DNA from 4 places in the Paenibacillus sp. OSY-SE genome. Region 3 is predicted to be linked to each of the others. Evidence: riboswitches for the same ligand, from Rfam matches in the RefSeq annotation. Region 3 holds a riboswitch; each other region holds the start of a gene.
What was found. A riboswitch is a leader RNA that binds a small molecule or an ion and turns the genes downstream of it on or off. The one in region 3 is predicted to bind cobalamin.

Region 1: another riboswitch for cobalamin. It lies ahead of nrdI (class Ib ribonucleoside-diphosphate reductase assembly flavoprotein NrdI); the one in region 3 lies ahead of A372_RS0104715 (cobalt-precorrin-8 methylmutase).
Region 2: another riboswitch for cobalamin. It lies ahead of A372_RS0110390 (1-propanol dehydrogenase PduQ); the one in region 3 lies ahead of A372_RS0104715 (cobalt-precorrin-8 methylmutase).
Region 4: another riboswitch for cobalamin. It lies ahead of A372_RS0121900 (ABC transporter substrate-binding protein); the one in region 3 lies ahead of A372_RS0104715 (cobalt-precorrin-8 methylmutase).

The regions. Positions count from the first base shown of each region.
Region 1 covers NZ_ALKF01000200.1:91,451-95,663, reverse strand. Annotated here, with positions in the region: gene nrdE (class 1b ribonucleoside-diphosphate reductase subunit alpha) at 1-1,493, opposite strand, end outside; gene nrdI (class Ib ribonucleoside-diphosphate reductase assembly flavoprotein NrdI) at 1,465-1,845, opposite strand; cobalamin riboswitch at 2,018-2,216, opposite strand; gene A372_RS38035 (hypothetical protein) at 2,510-3,112, opposite strand; gene fadH (2,4-dienoyl-CoA reductase) at 3,493-4,213, opposite strand, start outside.
Region 2 covers NZ_ALKF01000170.1:43,227-47,439, reverse strand. Annotated here, with positions in the region: gene A372_RS0110400 (EutP/PduV family microcompartment system protein) at 1-355, opposite strand, end outside; gene A372_RS0110395 (BMC domain-containing protein) at 366-722, opposite strand; gene A372_RS0110390 (1-propanol dehydrogenase PduQ) at 916-2,058, opposite strand; adenosylcobalamin (AdoCbl) riboswitch at 2,451-2,602, opposite strand; gene A372_RS0110380 (FUSC family protein) at 3,005-4,051, shown strand; gene A372_RS0110375 (nucleotidyltransferase family protein) at 4,009-4,213, opposite strand, start outside.
Region 3 covers NZ_ALKF01000148.1:31,003-35,215, reverse strand. Annotated here, with positions in the region: gene A372_RS0104720 (methyl-accepting chemotaxis protein) at 285-1,205, shown strand; cobalamin riboswitch at 1,394-1,565, shown strand; gene A372_RS0104715 (cobalt-precorrin-8 methylmutase) at 1,740-2,372, shown strand; gene cbiD (cobalt-precorrin-5B (C(1))-methyltransferase CbiD) at 2,387-3,508, shown strand; gene A372_RS0104705 (cobalt-precorrin-7 (C(5))-methyltransferase) at 3,505-4,110, shown strand; gene A372_RS0104700 (decarboxylating cobalt-precorrin-6B (C(15))-methyltransferase) at 4,100-4,213, shown strand, end outside.
Region 4 covers NZ_ALKF01000194.1:89,063-93,275, forward strand. Annotated here, with positions in the region: gene cbiB (adenosylcobinamide-phosphate synthase CbiB) at 1-300, shown strand, start outside; gene A372_RS0121895 (histidine phosphatase family protein) at 418-1,188, shown strand; cobalamin riboswitch at 1,370-1,580, shown strand; gene A372_RS0121900 (ABC transporter substrate-binding protein) at 1,892-2,908, shown strand; gene A372_RS0121905 (FecCD family ABC transporter permease) at 2,926-3,969, shown strand; gene A372_RS0121910 (ABC transporter ATP-binding protein) at 3,966-4,213, shown strand, end outside.

The sequences.
Region 1 (4,213 bases), on a different contig from region 3:
TCCAGCGAGTAGAAGTTGAGCATCATGAAGAAGGTGCGCACAAAATCGATAGCTTCCTTGGATTCATATGCAATTTTGTTCAATGCGAGAAAGCCGTGCAGGTTCATTGCCCCGAGCCCAACGGAATGCAGTTCGCGGTTCGCCTTCGCTACTGAAGGGACAATCGAAATGTCGCTGCGGTCGCTCACTTCGGTTAGCGCATCCATCGAACGATGAACCGTCTCTTTCATCCGCTTGTTCTGCATCACGTTAACGATGTTAAGTGAGCCCAGGTTACAAGAAATATCGCGATTGATTACATCCTCTTCACCGTAATCATTGATCGAGGATACTTCACTTAACTGCGCAATCTCACTGCACAGGTTGGAAAATTTAACACGCCCAATTTCTTTCAGCGCATGATATTCATTGGCGTTATCGACAAACATCAGGTATGGGTAACCGGATTCCATCTGGATTTGTGCAATTTTAATGATAAGGTCTCGGGCAACAACTCGTTTTTTGCGGACATTCGGGTTGTTGACGAGCTCATCATACATGGCTGTGATATCCATATCGTCCATATGCATGCCGTACTCTTTATATACCGTATGCGGGTAGAAGAGATACATATCTTTATCTTTCTCTACCAATTCGAAAAATTTATTAGGAGCTACGACGCCAAGCGACAGCGTTTTGATACGAATTTTCTCATCGCTGTTAATCTTTTTCGTATCCAAAAACTCATGAATGTCGGCATGGAAAATGTTTAAGTAAACGACCCCGCTGCCATCGCGTTGACCCAATTGATTCGCATAGGAGAAGCAATCTTCAAACAATTTCATTACCGGCAGCACACCGCTCGCTTTGCCGTCCAAGCCTTTGATCTGTTCGTCAGCTGCGCGGATTTTGCTCAAGCTCAAGCTTACGCCGCCGCCAATTTTACTTAATTGCAAGGCAGAATTAATGGCGAATCCGATCGAGTTCATCGAATCGTCGATCTCCAGCAAGAAGCAGCTTACCAATTCACCGCGCCGCTTCTTCCCTGCATTCAGGAAGGTCGGCGTTGCTGGCTGGTATTCCTGCGAAATGAAGAGCTCCGCGTATTCCATCGCCTTCTTCATGTCACCATTGCCCAAGAAGAGGGAGACGACCGCAATGCGATCTTCGTACCGCTCTAAAAACTTCGTTCCGTCATTCGTCTTCATAGCGTAGTTGTTGTAGAACTTAAAAGCGCTCATAAACGAAGGAAATCTGAACTTCTTCTGATACACCATCTCGTACAACTTCTTGACTTCAGCAAAACTATATTTATCGAACAGCTCCTGTTCGTAGTAGTCATGCTCAATGAGATAATCGATTTTCTCTCTCAAATCGTGAAAGAAGACCGTGTTTTGATTCACATAATCGACAAAATAACTTCTAGCCGCCTCACGGTCTTTTTCAAACTGATACTTTCCATCTTTTAACACCATAATTTCATTGTTAAGCTGAATCCAATTTGATAGTTGCATCGACAATTTCGTTTACCTCCTGTTTAAAACGCTCCACATCTTTATTGGTACCGCTCAGTTCGAATTTCATTAATACGGGAACTGAGTACATTTCGGAAATACGGTCCGCTGCCCTTCCATAAAGTTCGCCCCAATTCATATTACCACTGGAGACCACCCCTTGCAGCATGTCGCCATTATTCTCCAAAAATTTCAAAGTCGATTGAGGCGCTTGTCCGAATCCAGTCGAATATGTAATTAAGACGAATGGTTCTTCGACAGTCAGCCCGTCTGCGACTTGAATACACTCCAGATCAAGCTTATTGACGAAGCGCTTCACGTTTCCGGTCTTTGAGTCAAACACGATACGCATCAGTGACCCTCCATTGCTAGAAGCATTGCAAACATGATTCTGTGATTTTTTCCATAGAAAAAGCCCACCTAATCTGGTAGATGAGCTTAAAACGACAACAAAAAAGTACAGCGCTTGTTGCTTCACCAAGCACTCTGCAGCGTGTCGTTTCCACTTCTCATCCCCCGAAGATGCGAAACCAAGTAAATAGGCAGGTCTCCTGACTTGTGTGTCATCCTACTGTGGGCCCTTCCCATATCAGCGACTCTCAGAGATCCATAATACAGTGGCAATGCCCATCTCGTCCACACTTACAGTTGCGGGGACAGCTCCGGAATTGCACCGGATTCCCTATTAAGTCGAACTCGACACCTTATTTACTCTATGATATTCAGTTAAATAATCCATATTTAGTATGTACTCTCTTAAACAGACACTAAATATAGGCTCTTATCGTAGCATACACATTTTTCTGCGAAGAAGCAAGATATTTGACATAAAAAACAAGCTGACGAAATTCAATTGGGCCATTCAATTTCTTTCTCTTTCGCACGAAAAAAAGCAGGACGTCGTCGCATAATCGCCCTGCTTCAGCAGCATGAAAGTCTATTCGATTTTCCAGGTTGCTATATCAATCTGACACCGAAATAATAATAATCGGTCGCGAAAATACAACTTCTTTATGTTATGGCATATAGTTGATCACCATCTTGGATACCTGCTTCTCCCAAGAATCGGCACCTGACAACTCGACCTTCACATAATTTGTGCCCGCTGGCAGTAAGGTTTGGGGAGAATACATTTTTTTGTACCATTGACTTCCCGTATAAACGCCCGGTGTGCTCACATGAACGACTTTCGTCCAGTTCTGATTGTCGGAAGAGGTGTAGAATGCCCCGCCATCCCAGACACTGAAATGGTATACGGTCGCACTAAAATTGATTATATTCTGAAGATTATAAACAAAGCTTTGTGTTGTGCCATCGGTACGCTTTACCCGTGACGTATCTCCATTGAAATAAAAACGATTGGATGAATCCAATGCCAATCCGCTTGTATGGGAGCTAGTCTTGGACCAGTCATCCAGATCATCAGTCAACGTTTGATTCGGAGGATCATCTGCAGAACCATTTTGTCCGACATAGGTTACTACGCTCTTGGGCGCTATTATAGCCCGAAATTTCCCACTGTTCGAAGGAATAGAAGGTCCCTGCCCTGCACCCCTTGATTCACCATTGCCTGCTTCAGATAGTCTTTCAGGAACACCTGGATGTTCGTAGAATTCCATTCACTGGAATCCCAAGACAGGAAAGTCATCGAATTGGGTTCGTTGGCTAAGGATACACCGTAAAGGTCGATACCGAACTGCTGGTTGTATTCCTTGATAAACTTGGACATGAGAAGAGCAAAATCACCATAATTTTCGGATTTGAGATACCCGCCATTGGTTGTGGAATTGTTGGTCTTCATCCATGCAGGCGGGCTTCAACTGCTTGCAATTAGCTTATGAACTCCTCTGGCCTCGGCCTGCTGCATGACCCACACCTAATCAGGTCTGCCATTGAAATCATATTGACCTGGTGGGGATTAAATGCCGGGAATATAGCGCCCCTGAAGATGGCCATTTGTATCCGTAAGCATCTTTTTGTAATAACCGGTATTAGCCAGTTATATAAACGTTTGGTGCAGCGATTGCCCTCCATCCAACGTCAAGCACGCGCCGTTCATATACGCTGCATCCGGCGAGAGCAGAAAAGCGGCAAGCCCCGCAATCTCTTCCGGTGTGCCCAAGCGTCCTAGCGGTACGCTGTCAAGCATGCGCCGTCCGGCTTCCTCGGATGGAACGAGCTTATCTGCGCCACCGGTGCGCTCGATTAAGCCAGGTGCGATGGCGTTGACTCGGATGCCATAGCGGCGTCCCCATTCCACCGCAAGCGTGCGCGTCATGGCGAGCACACCCGCTTTGGCGCTAGCCGAGTGAATAACCCCCGGTCCGGCATCCCACGCATATGTGGCCACCATGTTGACAATGCTGCCCGGAATGCCCTCGGCAATCCAATACTTTCCGACCGCTTGGCTGCAATAGAACGTCCCGTTCAACACAATGTTGATGACCGCATTCCAGCCATTGATTGACAAATCCTCTGCTGGACATAGAAAATTGCCTGCTGCATTGTTAATGAGCGCGTCGATTCGTCCGAAGGCAGCCACTGCTTCGTCCACCATACGCTGTACATCTGCCGGCTGACGCACATCCATTTGTACGGTAAGCACCTGTCCTGCGAATGTTTCTATTTCGCCTTTTGCCGCCTCCAGCTTCTCTGCCGATCGTCCTGTTATGACGACCCATGCGCCCTCCTGTGCCATACGCGCAGCCATCGCCTTGCCC
Region 2 (4,213 bases), on a different contig from region 3:
CCGCCGCTTGCAGATAAGCTCTCGCTTGCGCGATATCCTCATCCGCCCGGGCCAGCTCCACCTTGGTCACAATTCCAATCACCGGCTTGGCGAATACCGTCGCAAAGGCCGGCGGAAAATAGCTTTCTTCCTTCGTGCAATCTTGCACAAGCCCGATGACATCCGCATCGACGCTGGAGACAAGCAGCATCTTGTACAAATAACGATTCTCGATGCATTCCCCCGGCGTATCGATCGCTTGCTCGAAAGTCTCCACGGCTTGCGTCTTCTTGTAGGCAATCTCCTGACCGTGCAGCCGTTGGCACAGCGTGGTCTTGCCCGAGCCGGTGCTTCCGGCAAATATGATTTTCTTCATGTCGCTTCCCCTACGTTCTCGTAATCTTCGCACCCGAGAAGCCGAGAATGTTCTGCAAGCCAAGCAGCACTTCACTCACGGCGGAATCCACGGAGGATACATCGCCCGTAATAACGAGCGACCCGCTGAAGCGATCGACGAAGCCGATCTGCACGCCAGCCGCCTTGGTCGCGATGTCCGCCGCAATAATGGAGGCTTCGCTTGGCGTAATAGTCATAATGCCGATGGCATCCTTCGCCTCGGTTCCCAAGCCCAGCTTCTTGTAAATATCCGGGTTGGGATTCGCGATAATATGAGCCAGCGTGACCTGTTTCCCAGGTACGTACTCCTGAATGACGCGTTGTTTTTCGTTGTGTTGTTGGTCCATACCCTCATCCCATCTCATGTAAAAAACCGTGAAATAGCTGTAAAAAAACATAAAGACCCCTTAAAAAGTTCACACGGAATTTTTAAGAAGCCTCTTCGCTTTTATTTGTATGCAACACGCCTTTGTGTTACTTTTACTATATTTTAACCTGCAAACGTTGTCAATATCATTACGGCTGGAATTTAATTGCTATTCAAGATTGAAACATTTTGTTCAAAATTTCAACGACGTCGGATGCGGCAGGAACACGCGGATTCGTGGCCGTGCATCCGTCTTGCAGCGCACCCTCGGCAATCGCCGCGCTCATCTCTTTCACCGTGCCTAGTTCCACGTTGCAGTCCCGCAGCGTCTGCGGCATGCGCAATTGCTTCTGCAGCTGCTTGATCGCCTGCACCAGACTGCGAACGCCGCTCTTCGCATTGGAAGCCGGCAACCCCAAGCTCTTGGAGATTTCGGCGTATCTGGCTGCCGCCGCATTGCTCTCCTCTTTGCCGTAACCCGGCTTGTAATCGGCATTGAATTCAATCACATACGGCAATAGCAGCGAATTCATGCGTCCGTGCGCAATCTTGAATTTGGCTCCGGCCACATGCGCGATGCCATGGTTAAGCCCGAGCGACGCAATATTGAACGCCATACCCGCCAGGCAAGAGGCATTATGCATTTTCTCGCGCGCCTCAAGGTCGTTCCCGTCCTTGTAGGCTCTTGGCAAATACGCAAAAACCAGCTTGATCGCCTTCTCTGCCAAAGCATCGGAAATATCGTTCGCTTTGGTGGATACATACGCTTCGATCGCGTGGGTCAGCACGTCCATTCCCGTATCGGCGGTAATGAAGTCCGGCACGCTCTTGACTAATTCTGGGTCCAAGATGGCTTCTTGTGGCAGCATGTCATCGGACACCAGCGGGTATTTGATGTTCTTCTTCTTGTCGCTGATGACGGAGAACGACGTGACTTCCGAGCCCGTTCCGCTCGTTGTCGGAATCGCCACGAACGGCATATCGCGCTGGTCCAAGATTTTCTGAGCGAAAATCTTCATCGCCTTGGCCGCATCGATCGCGGAACCGCCGCCAATCGCAATCATAAGATCGGCCTGGAACGCTCCGAGCGCTTCCACGCCCTCTGTCACGACTTCGACCGGAGGATCGGGAACAATATTGCTGAAAATGTATTGTTCGTTGCTTTCATGCAGCCGTTCAAACAGCATGTTAATCATCCCCGACTTGACCATGAACGGGTCTGTGACGATGAAGATCCGCTTATTCCGCCATTCCGTCAGGCGATCCAGCGCGCCTTGTCCCATATAGATGTCGGTTTTCATAGAAATTTTGTCCATGTAAGGCACCTCCAAGGAGTAATTGGCAACAAAAAAAGAGACCTTTAAAAGAACGGATTCCTTTAAAAGCCTCTTTGCTTATGATATATGGTGCACGCCATTGTGCAACTCGCAATCATTCAATTGTCTACCACCACTTTACACCGTTATCCGGATACTCGTCAACCGGATCTTGGCAGCCGTTATCCGCACGTGAGCGGCAGATGGTGAAAAAAAAAGGGACATGCACCTCACTGTGCATCTGTTCTTCGGCATTGAAGAACCTCCCGTTTGCTTAGCCATACCTCATTGTACGTGTTCGGCGGCGACCACCCGGCCTTGCCGACAGCAGCGTCGGCAGCCCTCTTGCAACGGAAAAAAAGCCTAGCGAGGCGGTAAACGTCACTAGACTTGTAAACCAGCCACTTTCGCCTCGAAATGACTGGTCAGACAAAGTTACTAGGCAAACGACCTGACTTAAGACCGAGCATTCGATCTATCACAGTGGCGGGACCGCGTTGGATTTGCACCAAACTTCCATTGCCTATAACTTTTTCTATTGTGTATGACGTGAATGGGCGTCCATTCGACATTATTATAGCATAAACAATCGCGTTGGCAATATGTAAGATATGAATTTCAACAGTTTTCCATGTTTGACACATATAACGTAAATGCCAGTATGACGGTGGTAGAGCATCTTTCGAGATACCTCTACTCTGCTGATGCGGGACTTCCTTCATTTTATACAAATTCCCCTATGACCGTAATACCACCACAGATGAACAATTAGTGTAAGTAAACCTGTGTTCATTCTCATGGGTGAAATAAGGGCTTAGGCATTTCATGACCGCCTTCGTAATAAATGGAAATCGTAATTGACATACTACGAGGAAGGGGCCTTCCCAACTCCGACGCGGTAGAGACAACACAAGGGAACGAACAATTGATAAGGAATAAGATGAAGATGGGGCTTACTAAAATGGTTAATAAAATGATGGATTTTATCAAATATAAAGGGGCTGTATGGAAAATCCCATTAGCTGCAGCACTGTCATGGGAGCTCGCGGAGTGGGCCGGATCTAAACATCCTTACTTGGCTCCTCTGACGGTCATTTTGTCCATCCAATTAACAGTTGACAAGTCCATACAATTTGCATGGCAGCGCATCATGGGGACAATTGCCGGCGTTCTTTTCACTGCATCAATAGCGCCCTATGTTGGTTTAAACGGCTGGAGCATAGGCTTCCTCCTTTTTGTAGGGGCTCTAATCGTAACGTGGCTGAAGTTGGATCATGCTATAATGATCCAAGTTGCTCTCAGCATTTTATTGGTAATGTACTTTCAAAGCAAGATGCCCAGCTATTCCCTTGATCGGATACGTGATACCGTTATCGGCGCTGTCATTGCCCTACTGATCCATATGCTGATATTCCCCCCCGATTCCGTTAACAAAGCCAAAAAAAAGATGATCCATTTCACGGACCATCTATCCAATCATTTTATAAACATCGCACTTTGGGTAAAAGAGGGCTGCTCCTCGAGTGAAGCCCAAACATTGCAAACAGAATTGCAAACCTTATTCCGGGAACTTCATCAAGCGACAACCGAGTTGGATAAAGCGGAGCAAAGTGTGCGTTACAATCCGCTAGGCCGCAAAAAACGCGATATCTTAAAAAAATTAAACCAGAAAATGCATCAACTTCGGTCTGGCTATGCCAATTCTGCCGACATGATACGAGTTCTTGCGAAATGGTCCGAAAGCGGCAATTTTGCGAAAGAGGATCAACGGATTTGGGCCGTTCATTTGAATACGTTAGCGGGGTTTGTAAAGGACTGGAAAAGTGTATTGGATGACCCAGCCTCATTCAGCTTGGCTTCCAATGGCTCAGCCCTGCAAATAAAAGCGCCTGCCCATATGGAGAACTATCAGTACCCGCTTGCGTTATATATGAACGCCGAACAAGTCATTCAAGATTTCCAAAATATGGATTTTTCCAATAAAGCCCTGTAATCTTCAGCAGTATCCACATCCATGAACAAGTCCGGGTTTGCGAAATCGATGCAAATTCCCGATTTTTCCTTTCGAATAAGATGTCTGGCTCCCTGATCGCACTGCAATCGCAGGAGATCCGGAAACATTCGATGAGCAAAAATAACCGGCGGTCTTGCTAAA
Region 3 (4,213 bases):
GAACATCAGCTTAGAAAATGGGATGAAAGTAATACCAATTCATAAAGATAGAGGATTATTTACATAAAAATTGGTAGATCTTATTCGCAGTATGTCCACATGACACAAGCTGATCATTCAACAATGTGCAAAGATCGAGGTGCCGGACTGAGGCTTAGCCATCAGCCAGCGGCTGCGCCATCTCATGGGCAGGGATACAGAGGTCGTAATCGAACCGGGGGCAAGCAGGTATGGATGGCACGCCTGCCTGCTGCAATGGCATGAAAAAAGGGAGATGTGCATGAATGAATAGTGGCATGAGGCAGAAAAGTACACAAGTGCTGGAGGAGAAAGCGGTGCTGGCCGCATTGGAGCAGTCGCTCGCCATGATCGAGTTTAACATCCAGGGTGAAGTTCTTTGGGCGAACAATCTATTTGCTCAGACGATGGGGTATACGGCGTCAGAACTTGTCGGCAAGCACCATCGGATGTTTTGCACGCAACAGTTTGTCGGCAGTTCGGAGTATGATACGTTTTGGGAGAATTTGCGGAACGGTATAAAATTTCAACAGAAAATCGCCCGGGTAGCGAAAAATGGGGACCTGGTGTGGCTTGAAGCAACGTATATGCCGGTTCTGGATGATACCGGCCACACAGTGGCTGTCTTGAAGGTGGCGACCGACATCACGCCAAGGGAAAACGCCGCCTCCCGAATGAAGGACGAGCTGCGGCTGATGGCGGAAGAGTTGCTGAAGCGGACGGAAGAAGGCGTGGAGCGCAACCAGCAGGTTGCGGCAGCCATTCAGCGCGCGGTGACTGACAGTGAAGAAAACTTAACCCTCCTGCGGCAATTGGAAGATGAATACAAGTCCATCAAAGGAATTGTTCAGATGATCCAGGATTTTGCCTCACAAACCCACCTGCTGGGCCTGAACGCGGCGATTGAGGCGGCCCATGCCGGGGAGCATGGCCTAGGGTTTCAGGTGGTTGCCGCCGAGGTACGGAAGCTGGCGGAGCATGTCCAAGAGGCGGCCAAGGAAGTCCAAGCCGCCATCGAGGGAATCGCCGATAAGGTAGGACATGTCGGCGGGGGGACGAAGAACTCCCGGGACGCAATCGTCGAATGTCAGCATCAAATTAAGCAAGCCACTGAGGAGTTTGCCAACATCGGCAAAGCAGCGGGTAATCTGGATGCGCAGGCGAAAACATTGAGTTTAATGATGTAACGAGGGTTGGACATTCATATCACAAAGAAATCAAAAAGAGCGTTTTAGCCCGTCAGCAGGCTTGAAACGCTCTTTTTGTTGTCCGGCAAATCGACGTGCAATGAGTTCCGTCACAGGCGGCGCTATATCAATCAAGCTATGATTCATCATAGAGATTCACGCAATTCAATTACAGAAAATTCAACCTGATAAAAATTGAATAGAAAACTGAGCGGAGATCAGGGAAAGAGGTGCGATTCCTCTACAGGCCCTAGCTACTGTGAAGCGGACGAAATCCCATTGATGTCACTGGAACCATTGCCGGGAAGGCGGGAAAGTAGAATGATGCCAAGTCAGGAGACCTCCTCTGTTCAGCCTTGCAGCAACTTCTAAGGGAACAGTTGTCTATAGCAGAGAACCCAGGCACAAGTGTGTTCATTTCATAACATACTTGGATACTGCTTTTTCTTCGTATGGACACGAGACCTTTAGGTTTCGTGTTTTTTTGTTCCCTTTTTAGAGGTTGTAAGTTAACTCGGGACAGGAGAGGGAAAGATGGATTACATCAAAAATCCCAAGCGGATTGAAGAAAAAAGCTTTGAAATTATACAGGAAATCATTACGGAAACAAGACCTGAATATGCGTTCCGCAATCGTGAAGAGGAGCTGGTCATGAAACGGGCGATTCATACGACGGCGGATTTTGATTATTTGGATAATCTCGTGTTCACGCATGATGCCTTGACGAAAATACGCGAAACGATCCGGCAGGGCGGCATCATTTTTACCGATACGAATATGGCCCTGAGCGGCATGAATAAAAAGCTGCTGGAGCAATACGGCTGCCGCTACCGCTGCTACGTCAATGAGCCGCAAACGGCGGAAGTTGCCCAACAGCAAGGCATCACTCGCTCCATGGCCGGGATTCAGCTTGCTGCCAGAGAGGCAGGGCGGAAATTGTTTGTCATCGGCAATGCGCCTACCGCCGTCTATCAAATTTTAGAGATGGAGGCTGCCGGCGAATTGGATGTAGAAGCCGTCGTCGGTGTGCCGGTTGGATTTGTCGGAGCGGCCGAATCGAAAGAAGCGCTCTATGAAAGTGACATTCCGGCGGTCGTTGCCCGCGGGCGGAAGGGCGGAAGCAATCTGGCGGCGGCCATCATGAACGCCGTGCTGTACGCGATGTAAGAAGAGGTGGCCCGATGGCAGACTACGTGTATTATGAGGGAAAAAAATTGCGCAAAGGCTATACGACAGGCACTTGCGCGGCTGCGGCGGCCAAAGCGGCTGCGGCCATGATCATCAAGCAGGAGAAAATAGCCGAAGTTAAGATAATCACGCCGAACGGAACATGCTTGCAGCTTCCGGTGGACAAGCAGCAATTCGATCGGCATACGGCAACGGCCGCCGTTCAAAAAGACGGCGGCGATGATATCGATGCGACGCATGGAATGTGGATTTTTGCGCAGGTCACCTTGAATGCGAACGGGGACATCAGAATCGACGGCGGGCAAGGCGTCGGGCGCGTGACGCAAAAGGGCATTGCGGTCCCGGTCGGGGAAGCGGCCATCAATCCGGTGCCGCGCCGAATGATTACTGCGGCCGTGCGGGAAGAGATCGGCCCCGATCGAGGGGCGGATATCATCATTTTCGCGCCGGAAGGCGAAGAGCGCGCGGAGCGCACCATGAACAGCCGCCTGGGGATTATCGGCGGGATTTCCATTTTGGGAACGACCGGAATCGTAACTCCGATGTCCGAGGAGGGGTGGAAGCAGTCGCTGTCCATCGAACTCGAAATGAAAAAAGCGCAGGGTTTCCGGAAAGTGATTCTGGTTCCCGGGAATTACGGGGAGCGCTTCGTGGAAGAGCAGCTTGGCATTGACGGCAAATATGTGGTCTCCATGAGCAATTTCGTCGGCTACATGCTCAAAGAAACACAGCGCCTCGCGTTTGAACACGTGCTGATGGTAGGCCATTTAGGCAAATTAATTAAAGTGTCCGCCGGTATTTTCACAACGCACAGCAAAGATGCCGATGCACGGGCAGAAATTTTGGTGGCGAATCTGGCGCTTGCCGGCGCGCCTCTTCCCTTGCTCCAGCGAATTGCGGCCTGCACCACGACGGAAGCCGCCGGAGAAATTATGGTCGCGGAAGGGTATAGCGAGGTTTTGCAGACCATTACGAACAAAGTGAAGCAACGGGCAGAAGAGTTTTTGAAATACAGCAAACCGATTGTGGATATCGACGTCATCACGTTTTCAACCGAACGGGGAATGCTGGCTTCCACTTGCGACATCTCAACCATCAGGGAGGCATGGCGATGATTCATATTGTCGGAATTGGCCCGGGAAGCCCGGAGCTGATGACAGGTGCGGGCGCTTTACTCATTCAGAAGGCAGATGTGATTGTCGGCTCGAAGCGGCAGCTGGGCGAAATCCCGCAGGGCAACCCGGCCGAACGCAAGCTTCTGCCCACGCAGCTCTCGGAGCTGGAAGCATTTTTGCTGGAAAGGATCGGTCAGGACATCGTGCTGCTCGCTTCCGGAGACCCGTTAATATATGGCATCGGAAATTGGGCGTTGCAGAAGTTCCCGCCGGAACAGCTTCAGATTGTTCCCGGGATCAGCTCAATCCAATATTTGTGCAGCCGCTGCGGCATTGCCATGAACGACCTGTACATGACGAGCAGTCACGGAAAACAGCCTGATTTCGACTTTCTGCTCGCGCACCCGAAAGTGGCGATGGTCACGGACAGTAAGCTTGGACCGGCGGAAATCGCCCAGGAAATTCTGCGGCGGAAGCTCCACAAAACGCTCGTTATCGGAGAAAATCTCAGCTATCCCGATGAACGGCTGCACCGATTGAAGCCGGAGCAAGTTGCGGCTCGATATGACATGAATGTGGTGGTGATTTTGGATGAGGGATGAAGCCTTTATTCGCGGCAAGACGCCCATGACCAAGGCGGAGGTCCGTGCCGTATCCATTGACAAATTAGCGCTGGACGACACGAGCCGCCGTTTTCTCGACGTT
Region 4 (4,213 bases), on a different contig from region 3:
TGGATGAAGGGATATGACGGGACGCGGGCTTGGCAGACAGCCAAGCGTGACGCGCCGAGGCACCCGAGCCCGAACAGCGGCTGGCCGGAGGCAGCTGCAGCCGGGGCGCTTGGTGTCCGGCTCGGTGGATATAATGTGTATAAGGGCGTACGATCGTTGCGTGCTTATATGGGAGACGAGGTCCAGCCTTTGCAAGCACAGCATATTCCGGCTGCCTGCAGTCTGCTGACAGGCAGTACACTGGGCTTCACAGTCATCGCTGCCGTGCTGCTATATGCGCGCGGGGGATGGCTCCTGTAGATGAATGGCGGATGAAGGAGTAAGAATGAAATGAGACTGACACGACAATATAAAGCTCCCCGTCAGAAGAGGCGCCGATCAGGAGCAAGCCCATCTGGAATGGTAACAAGAGGTGCGATGTCCAAACGGAATGTACGCAGAAAAAAGGGCGTACGAGATACCATCGTGCGATTCGCGATCGTGCGGCACGGATTGACGCAGGCGAATGTAGAACGGCGTTATATTAGTTATACGGATGATTCCATCCTGCCACAGGCTTCAGAGGAGCTGGGGCCTTTGCGCCGGGCATTGGCGCACCCCGCTCCGATCCTCTACACAAGCGATATGCGCCGCTGCCGCGAAACGATCGCGTACTTGCGGCCTCGCGACAGCCGAGAAGCATCTGTTGATACACGGCTGCGAGAGTACGACTTCGGCATGTGGGAAGGCTTGACCTATAACGATCTGAAGGAAGAGCCCCAATATCGAAAGTGGCTGGATGATATGTCGTCCGTGCAGCCGCCGCGGGGAGAACCGTGGCAGTCATTCTGCACGCGTACGGCACATGTATGGTGGGAGATACTGAGAAATGCGCGGGCGCAAATCCGCACCGTGCCGGAACAGTCAGGTGTGGCTCGCACCCAGAATCGTCCACTGCGAACGAGCAGGAACCGAAAAGCTCGGATTCGGACTGACCGCTTCGTGCAAGGTGCGTCTGGCCGAATGGCGCGCCCGGACGTGCTCGTGGTGACCCACGGCGGCATTGTACGGAGACTGCACACGCTCGCATTCCCGCGCAAATCGTTCTGGGAGGCGGCTGCGCCGATTGGCGGCGGTGTTATGATTACGGCGAAGCGTTGCGCGCGCAAATGGGTGTTCCTGCGCGCTGAGCGTTTTCCCTCTCTATAGCGGGGGCAGCCGGGGCGCGAGATGGCCGGATTGTTGATTTGTATCGGGAGACAGGTTGCCCTTGTGAGCAACCTTATTGCAAGAACGGAGCTTTTCCCCTATAATCTATTATCAAGTTCAATGCTTGAACGGACAAATGAATAGTGCAATTTCTTCAGGCCCTTGCGTGTACGGATACGATTGATCCGATCTAATATATGATCCATGCCCAAGGTTAATAGGGAAGCCGGTGAAATTCCGGCGCGGTCCCGCCACTGTGAATGGAGTGTTGCGCTCATGAAGCCACTGTCGATGCGGCGCCGGATGTACAGATGTTCGGATGCGGCGACGGGAAGGCGAGCGGCAACGTGCAGCTCCTAAGTCAGGAGACCTGCCTGAAGATAGACGAGCAATATCCTTCGCGGAAGGGATCACGTCTACGAAGTATGGCATGAGGCAATGCAAGACGCTGTCGATACCGCTGTTGCGGCAAGCATGACGCTGGCTATGCCGTGTCGTACCTTATAGGCTAAGTGAGACGAAGTCCCCCGATCCGCAGGATCGGGGGTTTTTTAACACTGTGTTCTTTGACAACCTATTGTACATAGATGAAGGGATATGCTCGTCACCTGACCATTATTGCGCTGCGTTTACCGCGTTTGCTCCAGTTCACAGAAGACGATTCACACTCAAGGAATATATTAAGCAAGGGAGAGGGACATTTATGCACAAATGGCTGAATAAAACATTGGCAGCCGTATTGGCAGTTATTTTGGCAGTAAGCTTGACGGCTTGCGGCGCGAGCACAGAGGAAGTGAAGCCTTCCGACAACACGGCGGCGCAGCAGGAGAACACAAATGAAGAAGCTTCCAATACAGAGCAATCGAAGCAGGATGACGCTGCGAAGACGACATATCCGCTTACTGTGAAAGACGTCACTGGTGAAGAGTTCACCTTCGACAAAGCGCCGGAGCGCATCATCTCGGTGTCGCCGGCAGAGACAGAGTCGTTGTTTGCTCTTGGCTTGGATGAACAAATCGTCGGGGTATCCGACTATGACGACTATCCAGAAGCAGCCGCTTCGAAGGCGAAGATGGGCGGTATCGTAAAGCCGAATGAAGAGGCGATTATTGCAGCGAAGCCAGATATTGTCTTCACCGGCATCTCCATGAAAGAGCCAGTCGTGAACAAATTCCGCGAGCTGGGCATTAAAATTTTCAAAGTGGAACCGAAGACATATGATGACGTTATTAAAAACATAGAACTGTACGGTCAAATTACGGATCGTCAAAAAGAAGCGCAAGCAGTCGTTGAGCAAATGAAGAAAGCGCGCGAAGAAGTACAAACTGCTGTGCAAAGCGTTACCGACAAGAAAAAAGTCTACATTGAGTTCTCCCCAGGTTGGACAGTAGGCCGCGGTGAGTTCATGAATGAGATGATCGAGCTTGCCGGCGCTGCGAACGTAGCAGCGGATGCGGAAGGCTGGGTGCAAATCAACGAGGAGAACATCATCAAGTCGAATCCAGACGTCATTTTGTACACCCAAGGGGTTGTCGACCAGGATACGAACAAGTCATTGGAAGAAATCATCCGCGGACGCAGCGGGTGGAATAACATTAACGCGATTAAAAACAACCAAGTTATCGCTGTGGATCAGAATTTGATCAGCCGTCCGGGACCTCGTGTGGCGGAGGGGCTCAAAGCCGTTGCAAAAGCGATTTACCCTGACTTGGTGAAATAACCGATGTGGAGAAATAGATGAAAAAGATTGTATGGTATGGAGGAGCGAGCTTTGCGCTTCTCCTCTTGTCCGTTCTGGGATGTTTGGCTGTCGGCTCGGTGCAGATGCCTTTAGGTGAAATGACACGCATCTTGCTCCATCATATACCGGGCTTGGACTCTATCGTTCCGGTGACCTGGGATGACGCCTCTGCGCAAATTATGATGAAGGTGCGCTTTCCGCGTGTCGTGCTTGCGATGTTGGTCGGAGCAGCGCTCGGTGTGGCAGGCACCGCGTTTCAAGGCGTGCTGCGCAATCCGTTGGCTGACCCGTACACTCTGGGCGTATCGTCCGGCGCGTCCGTCGGCGCGGCTCTTCTTATATACTTCGGGCTCCAATACGCGCTGCTCGGAGAGTGGACCATTCCGGTCGTCGCGTTCGCAACAGGGACGTTGACGCTTATTATCGTCATGCGGCTTGCCAATGACGGCGGGAAAATCCCGATTGAAACGCTTATTTTGTCTGGGGTCGTTATGCAAGCCTTTCTTGGCGCGATCGTCTCCTTCCTAGTCGCGATGACGAAGCAAACGATTAACGAAATATTGTTCTGGGTCATGGGCAGCTTGGCGCTGCGCGGATGGTCCTATACGGTTGTGCTGGGCCCTTACTTGGCTATCGGCATCATTATTCTCATTTCCTATGCAAGACCGCTTAATCTGCTCGCATTGGGCGAGCGGCAGGCCTCTCATCTCGGGCTTCATGTGGAGCGCACGAAGTGGGTAGTGCTGCTTACCGCCACATTAATTACGGCGGCGGCGGTGTCCGTATCTGGCGTCATCGGCTTTGTCGGCTTGGTCGTTCCGCACATATTGCGTTTAATCGTCGGTCCGGATTACCGCTATTTGATTCCGCTCTCAGCGGTGGGCGGCGCAATCTATGTGATGTGGGCGGATACGATTGCAAGAACGGCGTTTGCGCCGACGGAAATTCCTCTCGGCGTGGTGACTGCATTTATCGGCGCGCCATTTTTTGCTTACCTGCTTATACGGAACAAGCGTGCGAAACGGGGGAAATGGTCATGAGACATATGCCGGCACAGCAGGAGGCGCAATCAGCGGAACCAATCATTCACGCGGAGCGGCTGTGCAAACGTTATGGCGACAAAACGGTGCTCGACAACGTATCGCTTTCCGTGCAGCCGGGAGAATGGGTCGGCATCATCGGACCGAACGGAAGCGGGAAATCGACGCTCTTGTCGCTCGTATCGGGGGCGGATACCGTGTCTGCCGGACGTGTCCGCATTCAGGGACGGGCGCTTGCCTCTTA